Regions from separate parts of the Yersinia mollaretii ATCC 43969 genome, predicted to be linked through region 3. Evidence: riboswitches for the same ligand, from Rfam matches in the RefSeq annotation. Region 3 holds a riboswitch; each other region holds the start of a gene.

Region 1 (5,478 bases), 2.2 Mb from region 3:
GGCATCGGCAAATCCGGCCATATCGGCAAAAAGATTGCCGCCTCACTGGCCAGTACTGGCACCCCGGCGTTTTTCGTTCATCCCGCCGAAGCACTGCACGGCGATTTGGGCATGATTGGCCCGCAAGATGTACTGATTTTCATCTCCTACTCTGGCCGAGCCAAAGAGCTGGATCTGATTCTGCCCTTGCTGGCGGACAGTCATATTCCGGTGATTGCCATCACTGGCGGCAAAGAGTCCCCCTTAGCGCTCAATGCGGCCTGTGTGCTGGATATTAGTGTTGAGCAGGAAGCTTGCCCGATGGGACTCGCCCCGACATCCAGCGCGGTGAATACCCTGATGATGGGGGATGCACTGGCAATGGCATTAATGCGCCATCGCGGCTTCAATGCCGAAGATTTTGCCCGCTCACATCCGGGCGGCAGCTTGGGTGCACGCTTGCTCAACCGCGTCCATCATTTGATGCGAACCGGTGATCGCCTGCCAGTGGTGAATGAGTCCGACAGTGTGATGGAGGCAATGTTAGAGCTTAGCCGTACCGGATTGGGCTTGGTGGCCGTGTGCGATCCCGATCAGCGAGTGGTGGGCGTGTTCACTGATGGCGATTTGCGCCGCTGGTTGGTCAAAGGCGGTACGCTGCAACAACCGCTGGCAGGCGCAATAACGCGGCCGGGTTACCGACTACCTGAACAGTGGCGTGCTGGCGAAGCGCTGGAAGCACTGCACCAGCATCATATCAGTGCGGCACCCGTGGTGAATTTGGACGGGAAACTGGTCGGCGCGATTAATCTGCATGACCTGCATCAGGCCGGTATTGCTTAATGATGGTGGAGGAGCAAGGTGATCACCATCCTGCTCCGCATTCATTATTCGTCGCCAAAGATTAACGCCAATTAGGATCTTGCTGTAACTGCTTTTTCAGCATGGCCTGAATAGGCTCATCAGGGCGGCCCAGCCACTGATAGGTGGCAAACTGGCTCGGGTTATCCTGCGCTTGCGGCTTGTCTTCCACCGTGACTCTCATCCCCCAAGCCTGCCAAACTTGCTTCTTATTCTGGCTAAACGCCACCCACATAAAATTATTGCTGCAATCATGGGGCTTACAAATTCGGCCCACTTTATACTGCTGCCCTTCCCACGTGATCACCTCATACGGCGCTGACGTCCCCACCCCTTTGCGCGCCCATGCGGGTAAGTTTTTCTGGCTCTTGGTCATTTTCTGCCAGCTATTTTTATAAACCGGCTGTTGCAGCAAATCCGCCATGGTCGGCAGGAGTTTCGCGGGCGCGGCCTGAGAAGGGGTCGGTACTGAATTAGGGGGTGATGGTGTACTGGTTGATTGCGCGAAGGCCCAGGAGCTGGCACTGAGTATCGCCGCTGCAACAAGACAATGGAGGGTTTGATGACCTTTCATTATCGAAATCCTTATGATCTGATTAATCTATTCGCCGGGGTATTAACCGCGATCCCAGTGCAACTGATTTGCAGGCGTCGTGTTGGTTTGCCTGTCTATGACCATCAACGGTAGAAAAAGTTGATCCATAGCACGAATTTTCATCCTAATTCCAGTTATACCACAATCGGTATGACAGCTTGAGTTAAGCTATGAACCAGATGATGATTGAGAAGGCCACGCCATGTTAACCTATGAGTTACCCGAAGCACCCGAGAAGCTGTATTACTCTGCCGGGGATGCCCATCCACTGGACAAACTTGAGACCGATAAAATCATCCAGATGGTGATCGACTTGGATGTCGCCAACTCAGACAGCGAACACTATGTCACCGGCTGGATGGGACTAAATAGTGTGGTAGTGGTGCGCAACTATCAAAATAAGCGCGGCACAGCTAACGGTTTTGTGGTGAATAAAGGCGATCGCTATCGGCTAAGTATTCAGTCGATTGAATTCCGCATCCCGAAAGCAGTTTTGTGGATGAGCTTTCGCCGCAAGCCGCGCACCATGGAGCTAATTACCTACGAAACGCTGGGTGAACAACCGAGTGGCATGCAGCAATACCGCAATATCCTTGATGAAGATCTGCTACAGCAGTTAGATGCCGATTGGCGCGAACTGAATGATTATCTGGGTGCTGCCTGTTGGCAACTGGAGAACGGCACCCCATTGTGGCAGCAAGCTCAACAGCAGATAACATCAGACGCGATCCGTCAGTTAGCTGATGCAGCCATCTTCCGCACTAAATCTTTGCAAGCCGATGGCGATTACGCTGGTTTCTGGGCTGGCGAGTACTTTTTCGCGGTCAGACAGCCCACAGCGAGCCATCCCCTGCCCGCAATCCAAATCTCTTGGCGCGAAGACGAGAAAGAGATTGGCAGCTATCAATTTGATCTGATCAATGATGAAGCCGGCGAGCCAACACTCTCACTGTGCATCCGCCCCCGTAAAGGTGCGGACAGTTATCTGCTTAACCGTTTTGATGCTCATCATCTGCAACGTGCCATCGCGATGTTTGCCATGATCCAGCGCCATTTGTTGGCGTAACCCCTGTGGCTTCAAGCACGAAGGGCATCCCCAAAGGCATTGGAACCACAGGTAGGCGGCCAGCGAAAGCATCCCGATAAGCTGACACCAGTCAGTGATTCGGGTAATTGAGCGCAGCTAACACCCCTGTGGTTTCAAGGACGAAGGGGATTACCACCATTGGTGGAAATGATGCACCGGCCCCACCCCCAGCCCCACTTCGAGGCTATCGGCCTGCTCCAATGCCCTTTGCAGATAGCCTTTGGCCGCTTCTACGGTATCACCCCAATTCGCGTGCCGTGGGCGCAATGCGGCCAGTGCCGCAGATAAGGTGCAACCAGTGCCGTGGGTATGGCGAGTGTTGACTCTGCGGGTCACAAAACGCTGCTCTCCTTGTGCTGTCAACAGCCAGTCGGGGCTATTTTCGCCAGTCAAGTGGCCCCCTTTCATCAGTACCCCCTGACAGCCTAGCGCCAGCAGCGCCCGCCCCTGCTCACACATCTCCTGTTCATCGCGGGCGAGTGGGCAATTGAGTAACGCCGCCGCTTCCGGCAAATTCGGCGTAATCAGATCAACCTGGGGTAACAGTTGTTGGCGCAGCGCAGCCACCGCCTCCGGTGCCAGTAGCGGATCGCCACTCTTCGCCACCATTACGGTATCCAGCACCACAAAGGCGATCGGATAACGGCGTAGTTGCGCGGCGACGACGGCAATAATGTCAGCATTCGCCAACATGCCTATTTTGGCGCTATCAATGTGTACATCACTCAGCACAGAATCCAGTTGAGCGGCGACAAAAGCGGGTTCGATGGGATAGACCGACTGCACGCCAGTGGTGTTTTGCGCCACCAGCGCAGTGATCACTGTGGTGCCGTAGGCTTGCAGAGCAGAAAAGGTTTTCAGGTCAGCTTGAATACCCGCGCCGCCACTGGGGTCAGTTCCGGCAATCGTGAGTGCATTAATGCGCTTCATGAATATGTCTCCATACTCATATCCGTAAGCGATAGTGCCAATAGCGAGGGTTTCACCGTGGCAACAGCAGAAAAAGCGGCAGGTTGAACGAACATATTCCTCCTAACCGGCGGTCAAGAAGGCGGAACCCTGCGGTGCCGAGACTTCCCTACGCTGGCATAATCCAGATCAGGTAATACGGGTAAAATCTCAGCCAAACCACTTTTAGTGGCGGGCACCCCGAGTCAGAATTGTTATTATCATTGGCAAGTGATAGAAGATCAATGATGCATTCGCAAAACCAATAAGTAAGACAACAATAGCCTCCTGTGCTGGAGAGATAACCGGAGAATGAGTATCGAGATTCGTCTGTATCAAGAGAGTGACCGCCCCTTTCTGCGCACTCTGTATCTGGCATCACGGCGAGCGGCCTTTAGCTGGCTGGATGGGGAGCATTTTCGTTTGGAAGATTTTGATCGTTCCACTATGGGAGAGACCGTTTTGGTCGCCATGGATGGTGATCGACATTTGGGTTTCGCCTCAATTTTTATGGAGGAGAGTTTCCTGCATAACCTGTTTGTTGATCCTACCGCGCAGCATCACGGGGCGGGCAAGGCATTATTACAAGCAGCACAAGCGCTATTTACCACACATGGTTCACTAAAATGTCTGGAAAAAAACCAGCGAGCGCTGACATTTTATCAAAAACAGGGTTGGGTAGTGATTGCGACGGGTAAGAGCAGTGACGGCGATTACGTTTTGATGCATTGGCATAATGAAAAAGTTAAATAAAGCACAGATAAAAAATAAAAAAGGGAGCCTAGCTCGCTCCCTCTGTTGGCTGAAAAAAGAGTGATGCCTTACTCCCCGCGTAGCGTTTTGACCTCATCCACTTTGATATTCAGTGTCGGTTGCCCAAACTGCTGAAGCAGATAATTGCTCAAACTCACCACCTGCTCATCAGTTAATGTCTCGGCAAAACCGGGCATAAATATCTCGCCATCGTTGGTTTTGCGCGACACCCCATGGAGGATCACATTGATCAGGTTATTGGGGGTATTGGCTCCGACCACTGAGTTCTTCATCAGCGAAGGATAGTAGCCGTCTTTCACGCCATCTCCCGTAAAGCTGTGGCACGTCGCGCAGTTCCCCAGATACAAACGCGCCCCGTCAGTCGTGTTATCCGCCTTGAATGGCACACCGCGCAAGGTATTGACGCTGGTTGCCGATTGGCCCCAATCCGAGCGGCTTTGGGTTTCGTCGTCAGGATTGAGCGGTTTCAATGTGCGCAGATACACCGCCATCGCATTGAGATCACCCTCCGTCAAGTGGCGAGTACTGTTTTCAATCACTTCCGCCATTGGGCCAGCCGCCTGCCCCTTGCCGTCGACATGCCCGGTGCGCAGATATTGCACAATTTGCGCCTGACTCCAGCCGCCAATCCCGGCGTGAGGGTCTGAGGTAATATTGAATGCCGTCCAGCCGTCAATTTCAGTGCCGCTATAAGCTTTGCTCTCTTTCATTCCCATAGTGATGTTGCGCGGCGTATGGCATTCACCACAGTGACCCAATGCCTCAACAAAGTAAGCGCCCTGATTCCATTGCGCATCTTTGCTGCTATCAGGCTGGAAGCGCTGCCCTTCAAAGTTCACCAGATTCCAGAACCACAATCCCCAGCGCTGATTGAAGGGGAAAGGCATCTCATTTTCGCGGTTTGGCTGATGGACCGCCGGCAGACTGAACAGATAGGCTTTGATCGCTTTAACGTCATCATTGGTTAGCAAGGTATAGGAGGTGTAAGGGAATGCGGGATAGAGATTCTCCCCGTTTTTGCCTTTCCCCTCATGCAACGCGCGCAGAAACTCCTCATCACTCCAACTGCCAATCCCCGTCTCTTTGTCGGCGGTGATATTGGGCGAATATAAGGTGCCCATGGGCGTTTTAAAAGCCAGTCCACCGGCAAAAGGTTTACCATTTTTAGTGGTATGGCACGCCACGCAGTCGGCGGCTTTGGTCAGGTACTCACCGCGTGCAATCAGGCTCTCGT
Region 2 (5,478 bases), 1.2 Mb from region 3:
GAGCACCTGCCGCTGTAAGTTACTTATCTCCAAGGCGTCATCATCGGCCAGCCACAATTTACCGACGCCCGCGGCGGCGAGATAGAGTGCGGCGGGTGAGCCAAGGCCGCCCAGACCGACAATCAGTACGCTAGCCTGTTTGAGTTTTTGCTGCCCCTCAGGGCCGAGATCTTCCAATAGCAACTGGCGGCTATAGCGCAGAAAGTCCTGATCACTCAACGCGTTATCGTGCATAAGTTGACTCCTTACCTTCCACCAGTCGCAGTAACTGCGCGGTTGCGTGCTGCCAGTCGGCAGCTTGCGTAATGGCGCTCACCACCGCAACGCTGCCTACACCGCTGGCGACCACCTGAGGAACACGCTCCAGATTGATGCCGCCAATGGCCACGGTGGGGTAATCAGGTGTATTAATCACTTGGCGGGTTAAGGCCGCTAGCCCCTGTGGCGATGAAGGCATCTGTTTGGTTTGCGTCGGAAAAATATGGCCGAGGGCGATATAGGAAGGGCGCAACTCACGCGCGCGCGCCAACTCCTGCTCATCGTGGGTCGACACGCCCAGCCGTAATCCGGCCTGCTGAATCGCCACCAAATCCGCCACTTCCAGATCCTCTTGCCCCAGATGAACGCCGTAAGCGCCGTGTTTTATCGCCAGCCGCCAGTAGTCATTGATAAATAAGCGGGCGTTATAGCGTTTTCCCAATGCAATGGCAGCAGCAATATCCTGCTCCCCCTGAATTTCATCTAATGTTTTGATCCGCAATTGGATAGTGGTCACACCGCTGGCCAATAGCCGAGTGATCCAGAGCAGTGAATCCACCACCGGGTACAAACCCAATCGGTGTTCCGTGGCGGCAAAGGGGGCATTAGGCTTGTTCATCGTTAACCTCGATCTGCCGGAGAGTGGCGCTGTGGTACAACTCGCTGCCACGAGAGCGGAATTCAGCCGACATCTGCGCCATGCCCGCTTGTTGAATCTGGATGGGTTGTGCCGTGATGGCCTCGTTTTGTGTGGCGCCCAGCTCTTGCGCGGCTGCCAACTCTTGTGCCGCGGCCAGTTCTTGCGTAGCGGCATAGTCGCGCACTTCTTGCGAGATTTTCATTGAGCAGAATTTCGGCCCACACATCGAGCAGAAGTGGGCCACTTTGCCGGACTCTTGCGGCAGAGTTTCATCGTGATAGGCGCGCGCGGTTTCAGGATCGAGGGCCAGATTGAACTGATCTTCCCAGCGAAATTCAAAGCGGGCTTTGGACATGGCGTTATCGCGGATCTGCGCGCCGGGGTGGCCTTTGGCGAGATCGGCGGCGTGAGCAGCAATCTTATAAGTGATCAGCCCCTGCTTCACATCGTCTTTATTCGGCAAGCCCAGATGCTCTTTCGGTGTCACGTAACAGAGCATGGCGCAACCAAACCAGCCGATCATCGCCGCGCCAATGCCTGAGGTGAAGTGATCGTAACCCGGCGCGATATCGGTTGTTAGCGGCCCCAAGGTGTAAAACGGCGCTTCATGGCAGTGCTCCAGCTCTTCGGTCATATTGCGGCGGATCATCTGCATCGGCACGTGGCCGGGGCCTTCGATCATCACCTGAACGTCATACTCCCACGCGATTTTGGTTAATTCACCCAGTGTATGTAATTCAGCAAATTGGGCCTCGTCATTGGCATCCTGAATAGAACCGGGGCGTAAGCCATCACCCAGTGAGAGTGAAACGTCGTAAGCAGCGCAAATTTGGCAGATTTCGCGGAAATGCTGATACAGGAAATTTTCCTGATGATGAGATAGACACCACTTAGCCATGATGGAACCGCCGCGAGAGACAATGCCAGTCAGACGTTTGGCGGTCATTGGTACATAGCGCAGCAACACGCCAGCGTGGATAGTAAAGTAATCCACCCCTTGCTCCGCCTGCTCCAGCAAGGTATCGCGGAACATCTCCCATGTCAGGTTTTCGGCCACACCATTCACTTTTTCCAGCGCCTGATAAATAGGGACTGTCCCGATTGGCACTGGACTGTTACGCAAAATCCATTCACGGGTTTCATGAATATAGCGCCCAGTCGATAAGTCCATTACGGTGTCGGCCCCCCAGCGCGTTGACCACACCAGTTTTTCCACCTCCTCTTCGATGGAGGAGGTCACCGCCGAATTACCGATGTTCGCGTTCACTTTGACCAAGAAATTGCGACCAATAATCATCGGCTCAGCTTCAGGGTGGTTAATATTGGCGGGGATGATGGCGCGGCCCGCAGCGACCTCTTGGCGCACGAATTCTGCCGTGATGTTCTCCGGCAAATTAGCGCCGAAATTCTGCCCAGGGTGCTGGTGGCGTAAGACTTCACCGCGAATTCTTTCTCGCCCCATGTTTTCACGAATGGCGATAAATTCCATCTCTGGCGTGGCAATCCCCGCGCGAGCGTAGTGCAGTTGGGTGACGCACTTGCCTTCAATGGCTTTTTTCGGCTTGGGTAAGTGCTCAAAGCGCAGATGATCTAAACCTTCGTCCGCTAAACGCTGCTGGGTAAAGCCTGAACTGACGGAGGTGAGGGCTTCGGTATCCTGACGATCGGCTATCCAACTGGCGCGCAGTTTGGGCAACCCCACATGCACATCCAGTTTAGCGAGGGGGTCGCCATAAGGGCCGGAGGTGTCGTAAACCGGAATGGCTTCATTATCTTCGTAGCGAGGTGAGTCCTTACTGCCGCTGATCAGGGTCGGGCTAAGCTGAATCTCGCGCATCGGCACTTGAATATCAGACCGCGAGCCTTGCAGATAAATACGTTGGGAGTTGGGGAAAGTGACGCCCTGCAAAGTATCAATAAACTGTTGAGCCTCTTCGCGCTGTTGTTTGCGAGGAATGAGTTTGCGAGGAGTGGCTTTACGCGAGTGTGATGAGCTTTTAGCGGTGACTGACGTTGTATTATTAGACATAGCAAATTCCTACCAGTGTGTGGTGTATAGGGAAAATTGCTTGTCTGGAGCTTGGCGGGAGTAACGATGTTGGCCAGTGACCGGAAGCCACCTGTGAAGGGGAGACCGGGCCTGTAGCGATAAATTACTCTTGTTCCCTTCGCGGGTACTAACCCGATCAGGTTCCGCGGATCCCGAATTAACGGTCTCAGCCTGCGTTTGCTGTTAAAAGCCGACGCTAGGCACTCCGACAAGAATCCTCAGTATATGAGGTTGTATTAAAACTGCAATAGCGGGCCGTAAGCTGTTTTACCTGCCACTTTGAATTTGGGCGGTGCTCCAAATCCAAATGGCCTGCGACAATGGCGCTGACTATTACGGTATTCGGTTAATTGGCCTGACTCTTTTTATTTTCTGGCTGAGCGGCTTGCCAAGACTCTGCTGCCCACTTAATTAACTGGTCTTCTAACTGGAAACGGGCGTCGAGAGCTTCGCCAATATCGGAGAGCGCCTGCTGGAACTCGGCGCAGCTATCATCATCGATTTCGATGTTGGTATAGCGATCATGGAATGACATGATAGTTTGGGTGTTATTTTTCAACGCGGGGTAAACTTTGGTGGTCAGCGCCATTCTTGGGCTGGACTCGCCTTCTACCTGCTTGATAATTCGGTCGTAGATGTGAAAATGACCAGAAGAGAGATAATCCACCAGATTATGACAAAAGTTCTCCAGCGCTTTTTCATTAAGCGGGGTATGCTTTTCTTTTCGCGGCTTAATACCGATCACGGTGCAATACGAAACTAAAAGTTCTTTACGTGCATGAAGCCATTGATCAATTAATTCATTACTGCCGCCAACGCGTTGAGTCAAGCTTTCCAGTCGATTGAGCATGAACGACTCCGTGAAGTAATAATGAGTTACAAAAAAGTAACAAGCCAGTTTCTAGATTGCCAGTGAAGTCGAGGTTGTGCAACAACGATATGGAACTACAGCTTACAGGTAAAGAGAGTGGCTGGTGGATCGTCAGCCATGAAAACAAGTTATGGCTACCGAAAGGGGAGCTGCCGCAAGGCAATGCCGCCAATTGGTCGCTACAGGGCGCAACCGCCAGACAGATAGGGGAGTGGCAGGGGCAGGCGGTTTGGTTGATTCGTCAGCTAATGCCGACCGACATGGGCTCTGTGCGTCAATTACTGGATGTTGATCGTGGTTTGTTCCAACTGGCCGGGCGCGGTGTGCAGCTAGCAGAGTTTTATCGCTCCCATCGTTTCTGTGGATACTGTGGTCATCAAATGCATGCCAGCCGCACCGAATGGGCTTGCCTGTGTAACCACTGCCGCGAGCGCTATTATCCGCAAATCGCCCCTTGCGTGATTGTCGCTATTCGCCGTGGTGATGAAATTTTATTGGCACAACATGTGCGGCATCGCGGCGGCATCAATACCGTGTTGGCCGGTTTTGTCGAAGTGGGCGAAACCTTAGAGCAGGCGGTCTCCCGCGAAGTGTTGGAAGAGAGCAATATCCACATCAAAAATCTGCGCTATGTCACCTCGCAGCCTTGGCCCTTTCCGCACTCGCTCATGGTGGCGTATATGGCGGAGTATGACAGCGGTGAACTGCGGCACGATCCGAAAGAGCTGCTGAATGCCGGTTGGTATCGCTACGACCAATTACCCTTACTGCCGCCGCCGGGCACCGTGGCACGCAGGCTGATTGAAGATACGGTGGTCTTGTGTCGCCATGAGCAGGAAAGCTGAATCTGACATGCTACAATGCAGCCCAATAAAAGATGGTCGCTAGGTAATTAAGGGAGCTTCACCATGAATGAATTGAAAAACGATCGCTATCTGCGGGCTTTATTGCGTCAACCGGTCGATGTCACGCCAGTATGGATGATGCGTCAGGCGGGCCGCTATTTGCCAGAATATAAAGCCACCCGCGCCATTGCCGGGGATTTTATGTCACTGTGCAAAAATGCCGAGTTAGCCTGTGAAGTGACGATGCAGCCATTGCGTCGTTACCCGTTGGATGCGGCGATTCTATTTTCAGACATTCTGACTATCCCGGATGCAATGGGGCTGGGGCTTTACTTTGAAACCGGCGAAGGCCCCCGTTTCCAGTCGCCGATTACCTGCCGTGCCGATGTTGAAAAGTTGCCGATCCCCGATCCTGAACAGGAGTTGGGTTACGTCATGAATGCGGTGCGGACGATTCGCCGTGAGCTGGCAGGGCAAGTGCCACTGATTGGCTTCTCCGGCAGCCCATGGACGCTGGCAACCTATATGGTCGAGGGCGGTAGTAGCAAGGCTTTCACCAAACTGAAAAAAATGATGTACGCCGAACCACAAACGCTGCATCTGTTGCTGGATAAACTGGCCGATAGCGTCATTTTGTATCTCAATGCGCAAATCAAGGCGGGCGCGCAGTCCGTCATGGTCTTTGATACGTGGGGCGGTGTGCTGACTGGCCGCGATTATCTCGATTTCTCATTGAATTACATGCATAAAATCGTCAACGGCCTGATCCGTGAAAACGACGGTCGCCGCGTCCCAGTCACCTTGTTCACCAAAG
Region 3 (5,478 bases):
TTCCCCGGCATTCTGGCCGGTGTTGCCATTGATATCCCGCCGAGCGCCAACAGCTTTATGTTTAAGTGCCTGTTAGTGGCTGTGGTGCTGCTGATTTGGCTGGCGTGCTGGTTATCATGGCGCTGGTGGCGTTTTGGTAAACGCAGCCCCGATCGCCTGAGCAAGTGGCTGCCTCTTGCCCGACTGCGCTGGGTGACCGTGCTGGCCATTGCGCTGGCGATCGCCAGTTTTGTCTGGTTGCATATGCAGCCGATTATGCCGGTGTATCGCCATTTGCTGTGGAAGGTGCTGGGTGGCTAATCCCCAGCACACTGGCTTCGGGTGCACTGCCGCTGACCAGTGCCTGCGTCGGGCCGTCGTAGTAAATGCGGCCATCGACCACTAACAAAGTGCGGTCGGCGATGCGCGCGGCATCATCCAAATTGTGGGACACCATCAGCAGTGTCAGTTGACGCTGGCGGCATACCTGATCGACCAGTTGCAGCATTTCATTGCGCAATGCGGGATCCAGCGCAGAAAATGGCTCATCCAGCAGCAGAATGGGCTGGCTGCGTACCAGACAGCGCGCGAGGGCGGCCCGTTGACGTTGACCACCGGAGAGTTGCGCTGGCAGGCGGTCGAGACACGCCTCCAGTCCCACCTGCTGGGCGATCTGGCTCAATAACTGCTTCTGCTGTTGATTGAGTTTCAGCCCCGGATGCAGCCCCAGCCCAATGTTCTGCTCCACCGTGAGGTGCGAGAACAGATTATTCTCCTGAAACAGCATCGAGACTGGCCGTTGGGCGGGTGCGGTGGTGGTGTGATCCTGACTATTCAGTAACATGCGACCACTGGCGGGCGCTAAGAAACCGGCAATCAGGCTCAGCAGGGTGCTTTTACCTGCGCCACTGGGGCCAAGGATCGCCACCCGCTCACCGGGCTGAATGCATAAATCAAAGCGCATCGGTAAGTGCTCGTAGAGATAGGTGATTTTCTCAAGTTTTAACATGGCGGCTCGGCAGTCGTTCAATCAGAGTAAACAGCAGGAAGCAGAGCAACAGCAGGAGCAAGGCGGTCACTGCGCCATCATTACTGCGGTAAGAGCCTATCTGCTGATAGAGATAAAATGGCAAGGTGCGGAAATGCTCATTTCCAAATAGCGCCACCACACCAAAATCGCCGATGGAGAGCACACTGGCAAAGGCCAGCGCTTGCGCTAGCGGGCGCTTCAGGGCGCTGAGTTCAATATGGCGCAATCGGTGCCAGCCGCGAATATCCAGTGATAAACAGAGCGGCGTATAGCGCTCCGCCAGATCGCGCATTGGGTTATCCAGCACTTTCAAGGCATAGGGCACCGCCATCAGTGCATTGGTCAGGATCACCAGCGCGTAAGGGGATTGCGGCAAGCCCAATGTGTCATTGAGCAGCAAGAAGAAGCCCGTCGCCAGCACGATACCCGGCATCGCCAGAATCACCATGCCGCTCACTTCCAGCGCCTGCCCGTAAGCCATTTGCTGACGCAGTTTCAGCTCACGGCTGCTCCACAGCAGCATCATGGTCAGGATCACACAGAGCAATCCGGCCCCAATGGCGATGGTCAATGAGGTGAAAAAGGCTTGCCACAGTGCCGGTTGCTGCAACACGGTCACTATCGTTTGATTGCTGCCATCAATGACAACGGCGAGCAACGGGGGAACCATCAATAACAAAGCCGCACCAATTAGCAGTGTATCGCTGATGCGCGACCAAAAGCTGTCTTGCTGGCTGCGCCACTGCTGCCCGTGGGTATTGCCCACCGCCAGAACCGAATTTAGCCGTTGGCTCAGCACCACCAAGCCAAGGCAGCAGCCCAGTTGGATCAGCGCCAGTAATGCGGCGCGGCCCAGATCATAGTCGTAGCTCAGCGCTTGATAAATCGCCAGCTCAATGGTGGTGGCTTGTGGCCCTCCGCCCAGTGACAGCACGGTGGCGAAGCTGGCAAAACAGAGTATAAAAATCAGTGCGGCAGTGGGCAGAATTTGGCGGCGCAGGTAGGGCCACTCGACCCAACGAAAATGCTGCCAGCCACTCATGCCCAACTGTGCGGCGAGCTGGCGTTGCTCCACGGCGATGCCCTCCAGTGATTGCAACAACAGGCGGGTTGCCAGCGGCATATTAAAGAAAATATGCGCCAGCAAAATGCCTTGCAAACCATAGGGCGAGAAGCGGTAATCCACGCCGAGCCAGCCAAACAGCCCCGCCAACCAACCTTGGCGGCCATAGACCGTCAGGATGCCGAACAGGGCCACCAACACTGGCAGCACCAGTGTCATGGCACATAAGCGTAGCATCAGTTGGCGACCGGGAAAGCGGCGGCGGTACAGGGCGCGCGCCAGAAAAATAGCGGGTATCACCGACAGCAGCGCCGAGAGAAACGCCTGCCAGAAGGTAAAGCGAATCACATGCCACAGATAGCTATCGTGCCAAATGTTTTGCCAGTCTGCCGCAGGCGCATGTCGCCAGATGGCGGTGAACGCCAATAAGGCGACACCGACGATCAGTGCAGCGGCGAGCAGCCCCGGCCATAACCATGGCGGGATCAGTGGCTGACGGCGGATTGCCATGCTTGAATCCATTTGCCACGGTTATCGGCTACCTCTTTGGCATCAAACTGCAATGCTTTTTGCGGCACGTTGAGGGTGTCAAACCCCGCCGGAAGGTCCATTTTGATTACCGGATACATCCAGTTGCCAGTGGGAATATGATTTTGGAAAGCGGGGGTCACGATAAATTGCATAAAGCGCTGTGCCAGCTCCGGCTGTTTGCTAGAGGCCAATTGGCCCGCGACTTCCACTTGTAGGTAGTGGCCTTCGCTGAAATCGGCAGCGGCATAGTTGCTTTTCTTCTCTTCAATCAGATGGTAAGCCGGAGAGGTGGTGTAGCTCAGCACCAGATCCCCTTCGCCTTTCAGGAACAGGCCGTATGCTTCGCTCCAGCCTTTGGTGACGGTGACGGTTTTCTTCGCCAGCGCTTGCCACGCCTGCGGGGCTTTATCGCCATACACTTTTTGCATCCACAGCATTAAGCCGAGGCCCGGCGTGCTGGTACGGGGATCTTGATAAATCACCCGCCACGGCGCTTTGCTGCTGACTAACTCTTCCAAGCTTTTTGGCGGGTTTTTCAGTTTGTTTTTGTCATACACAAAAGCAAAGTAGCCATAGTCGTAAGGGACAAAGGTTTTGTTCTGCCACGGCTCAGGCAGTGTCAGTGCGCGGGTATCCACCTGACTTGGCGCGAACAGGCCGGTTTGCTCCGCCGCCTGCACCAGATTGTTATCTAAGCCTAAAATCACATCGGCCTGACTGTTTTTCCCCTCCATCCGCAGGCGATTCAGCAGTGAAACACCATCTTCCAGTGCCACAAATTTAAGCTGGCAATCGCACTCGGCTTCGAAGGCTTTTTTGATAGCTGGCCCCGGCCCCCATTCGGCAGCAAAGGAATCATAGGTGTAGACCGTGAGGGTGGGTTTATCGGCAGCAACAGCGGCCGCAGACAGTAAAAACAGACAGGGAATCATGCGTTTAAACACTTTGCACTCCTTAAGAATAAAGGTGGCAAAGGTATCTGAGGCGGTTAATAACAGCGGCAAGGTGCTGATCCGGCGTTATTTTTCTCAAATCCCTCCGCCGGGGTTAACCGGATCAGGTTCGACGGGTTTGCTCTCAGCTAACTTGCCGTTTTCTGCAATTTAGCACCCCGTTGAGACGCCGCTATTGTAGAGATTAATTTGAATAGGGGAAAGGGTATTGTTGGTCGATAAGATATTTGTGAGTCAGTAAATGCAGTCAATAACTATCCAATATTAAATACCCATAGGATATTAATAAATCAGATTAACGCTCGGGGCGTATTCTTAAAATAGAGAGATAAACCCGCGTAAAGGCTGAAATAGACCTCTATGAGTAGGCGGCCCAGTGATACCGGTTGGAAGATAAGATATTCTCTCTTTTTTGTGAATTTAATTATGGATGATGCTTTATGGACATTTACTTAAATAGAAGAGAAAGGGATAATAATTACTTTCTTGCATTGGCTCACTCGGCAGCCAATGACTTAATGAAAACAGCAAAGATTGTTTCCTCCCGCCACATTAAGGATTTCTTCCTTAAAGCGAGATTTGAAAGTGAAGTAAAACAACTGTCCGATGGCAACCTAAACATTATTCGTAATGCAAAAACCGATTCGGAGTGCCGTGTTGCGATCAATAATATCCAAGAGGAGTGTGCCAATATAGAAAGGCAAGGCACTATGCTTTCGCTGGATAGAGCAAAAGTCTATATGACGATTAATATGGAAAAATATAATAATGAAATTGGTTATACCATAAATGCCATTGGTGTTGTCGGTGGGGGATTACAAGCTCTTTCAGGGGCAGGACTTATAGTAAAGTCGGGATTTGTTATAGGAAAATTGGCTGGTGTACATTTAACGCTTAGTGGTGCTAGTACAGTCGCTGAAAAAGTATATCATTTACTCGGTCAAGATAACTATGTAGGGTTTATGGAAAAAGGTTACAGAATAACCGCTAAGTTTATGGGATTTGAGCCAAAAGCAGGATCGATGGCTTATCATGCTGTAGATATGGCATCATCACTGTATGGTGTGGCTGCTCTGAGTTTAAAACCTGATATATGGCGATTATTTAAATATATTCCGAGTGATTACTATAGAAACTATACAAAAATGAGTCAGGGTGCTTTACTACTGAAAATTGCTGGTGCTGGAAATAAAGTTCGTATCATTTCAGATATTAACGAACATGACGATGTTATTTATTTAAAATAACATATAAGGGGAGTTATTCCCCTTCATTTCTGTTTTTCTTTTTTAAAAACACATATGACTTATATGACAATTTAATTGGGTTAATTAAATTAACACTAAATAATAAAATCATTGCAACTACTGAGAAAGCTATTACCCCTATTCTAATAGGTTCGGTAACTATTAGTGGATATAATAATGGAATAATTCCAATAACAATGCAGCTAGGAATAAAACCTTTTTTTAAATCAAGAATTAGTGATTCTAAAGTCTCACCTCCAGCATCATTAACATGCTTATGGGTCAGAACTTTCTTTAATCGATTAACTTCTTTTTCCGTAAAACCGTTAGCTAATAGTTCTTTCTCCATTTCAATATTTGTCACCGCGCTATCTCCTTATTTTGCGTCTATTGGTATTATATCGTTAAGGAGATGGTGTCGTCCAATGTATTGATTGAAACTGTTATTATCAAAATCCCTGCTGGCGTTATTCGCCGCAGGGAAAGTGAAGAGATATTTATGCCTCGGGTGGGGTAAACCAAGCCGATTTGAAGTCAAACCAGCCGAGGGTGTTCATGCGCACGCCGCGCATACTGTGCTGCCCATATAATTCTAGCCAGTGATGGAACAGCGGGTGGAATTGATTTTGGCTGACCAAGCGCTGGCTCCAGTCCGCCATTGGCAGGGTATTATTG

What was found. Region 3 has a riboswitch for thiamine pyrophosphate ahead of thiB (thiamine ABC transporter substrate binding subunit). Riboswitches for the same ligand answer to the same signal wherever they lie in the genome.
Region 1: it holds a riboswitch for thiamine pyrophosphate, as region 3 does, so the genes downstream of both, thiD (bifunctional hydroxymethylpyrimidine kinase/phosphomethylpyrimidine kinase) here and thiB (thiamine ABC transporter substrate binding subunit) in region 3, are expected to answer to the same signal.
Region 2: it holds a riboswitch for thiamine pyrophosphate, as region 3 does, so the genes downstream of both, thiC (phosphomethylpyrimidine synthase ThiC) here and thiB (thiamine ABC transporter substrate binding subunit) in region 3, are expected to answer to the same signal.

What each region holds. Positions count from the first base shown of each region.
Region 1 covers NZ_CP054043.1:4,422,401-4,427,878, forward strand. Annotated here, with positions in the region: gene gutQ (arabinose-5-phosphate isomerase GutQ) at 1-822, shown strand, start outside; gene HRD69_RS19660 (inhibitor of vertebrate lysozyme family protein) at 884-1,414, opposite strand; gene HRD69_RS19665 (hypothetical protein) at 1,638-2,501, shown strand; gene thiD (bifunctional hydroxymethylpyrimidine kinase/phosphomethylpyrimidine kinase) at 2,652-3,452, opposite strand; TPP riboswitch at 3,581-3,684, opposite strand; gene HRD69_RS19675 (GNAT family N-acetyltransferase) at 3,783-4,223, shown strand; gene HRD69_RS19680 (cytochrome c) at 4,292-5,478, opposite strand, start outside.
Region 2 covers NZ_CP054043.1:836,635-842,112, reverse strand. Annotated here, with positions in the region: gene HRD69_RS03670 (HesA/MoeB/ThiF family protein) at 1-234, opposite strand, end outside; gene thiE (thiamine phosphate synthase) at 224-877, opposite strand; gene thiC (phosphomethylpyrimidine synthase ThiC) at 864-2,927, opposite strand; TPP riboswitch at 3,045-3,166, opposite strand; gene HRD69_RS03655 (Rsd/AlgQ family anti-sigma factor) at 3,295-3,798, opposite strand; gene nudC (NAD(+) diphosphatase) at 3,888-4,664, shown strand; gene hemE (uroporphyrinogen decarboxylase) at 4,728-5,478, shown strand, end outside.
Region 3 covers NZ_CP054043.1:2,011,526-2,017,003, forward strand. Annotated here, with positions in the region: gene HRD69_RS08945 (DedA family protein) at 1-300, shown strand, start outside; gene thiQ (thiamine ABC transporter ATP-binding protein ThiQ) at 254-988, opposite strand; gene thiP (thiamine/thiamine pyrophosphate ABC transporter permease ThiP) at 975-2,582, opposite strand; gene thiB (thiamine ABC transporter substrate binding subunit) at 2,558-3,547, opposite strand; TPP riboswitch at 3,619-3,727, opposite strand; gene HRD69_RS08965 (DUF4225 domain-containing protein) at 3,997-4,803, shown strand; gene HRD69_RS08970 (hypothetical protein) at 4,817-5,167, opposite strand; gene sgrR (HTH-type transcriptional regulator SgrR) at 5,301-5,478, opposite strand, start outside.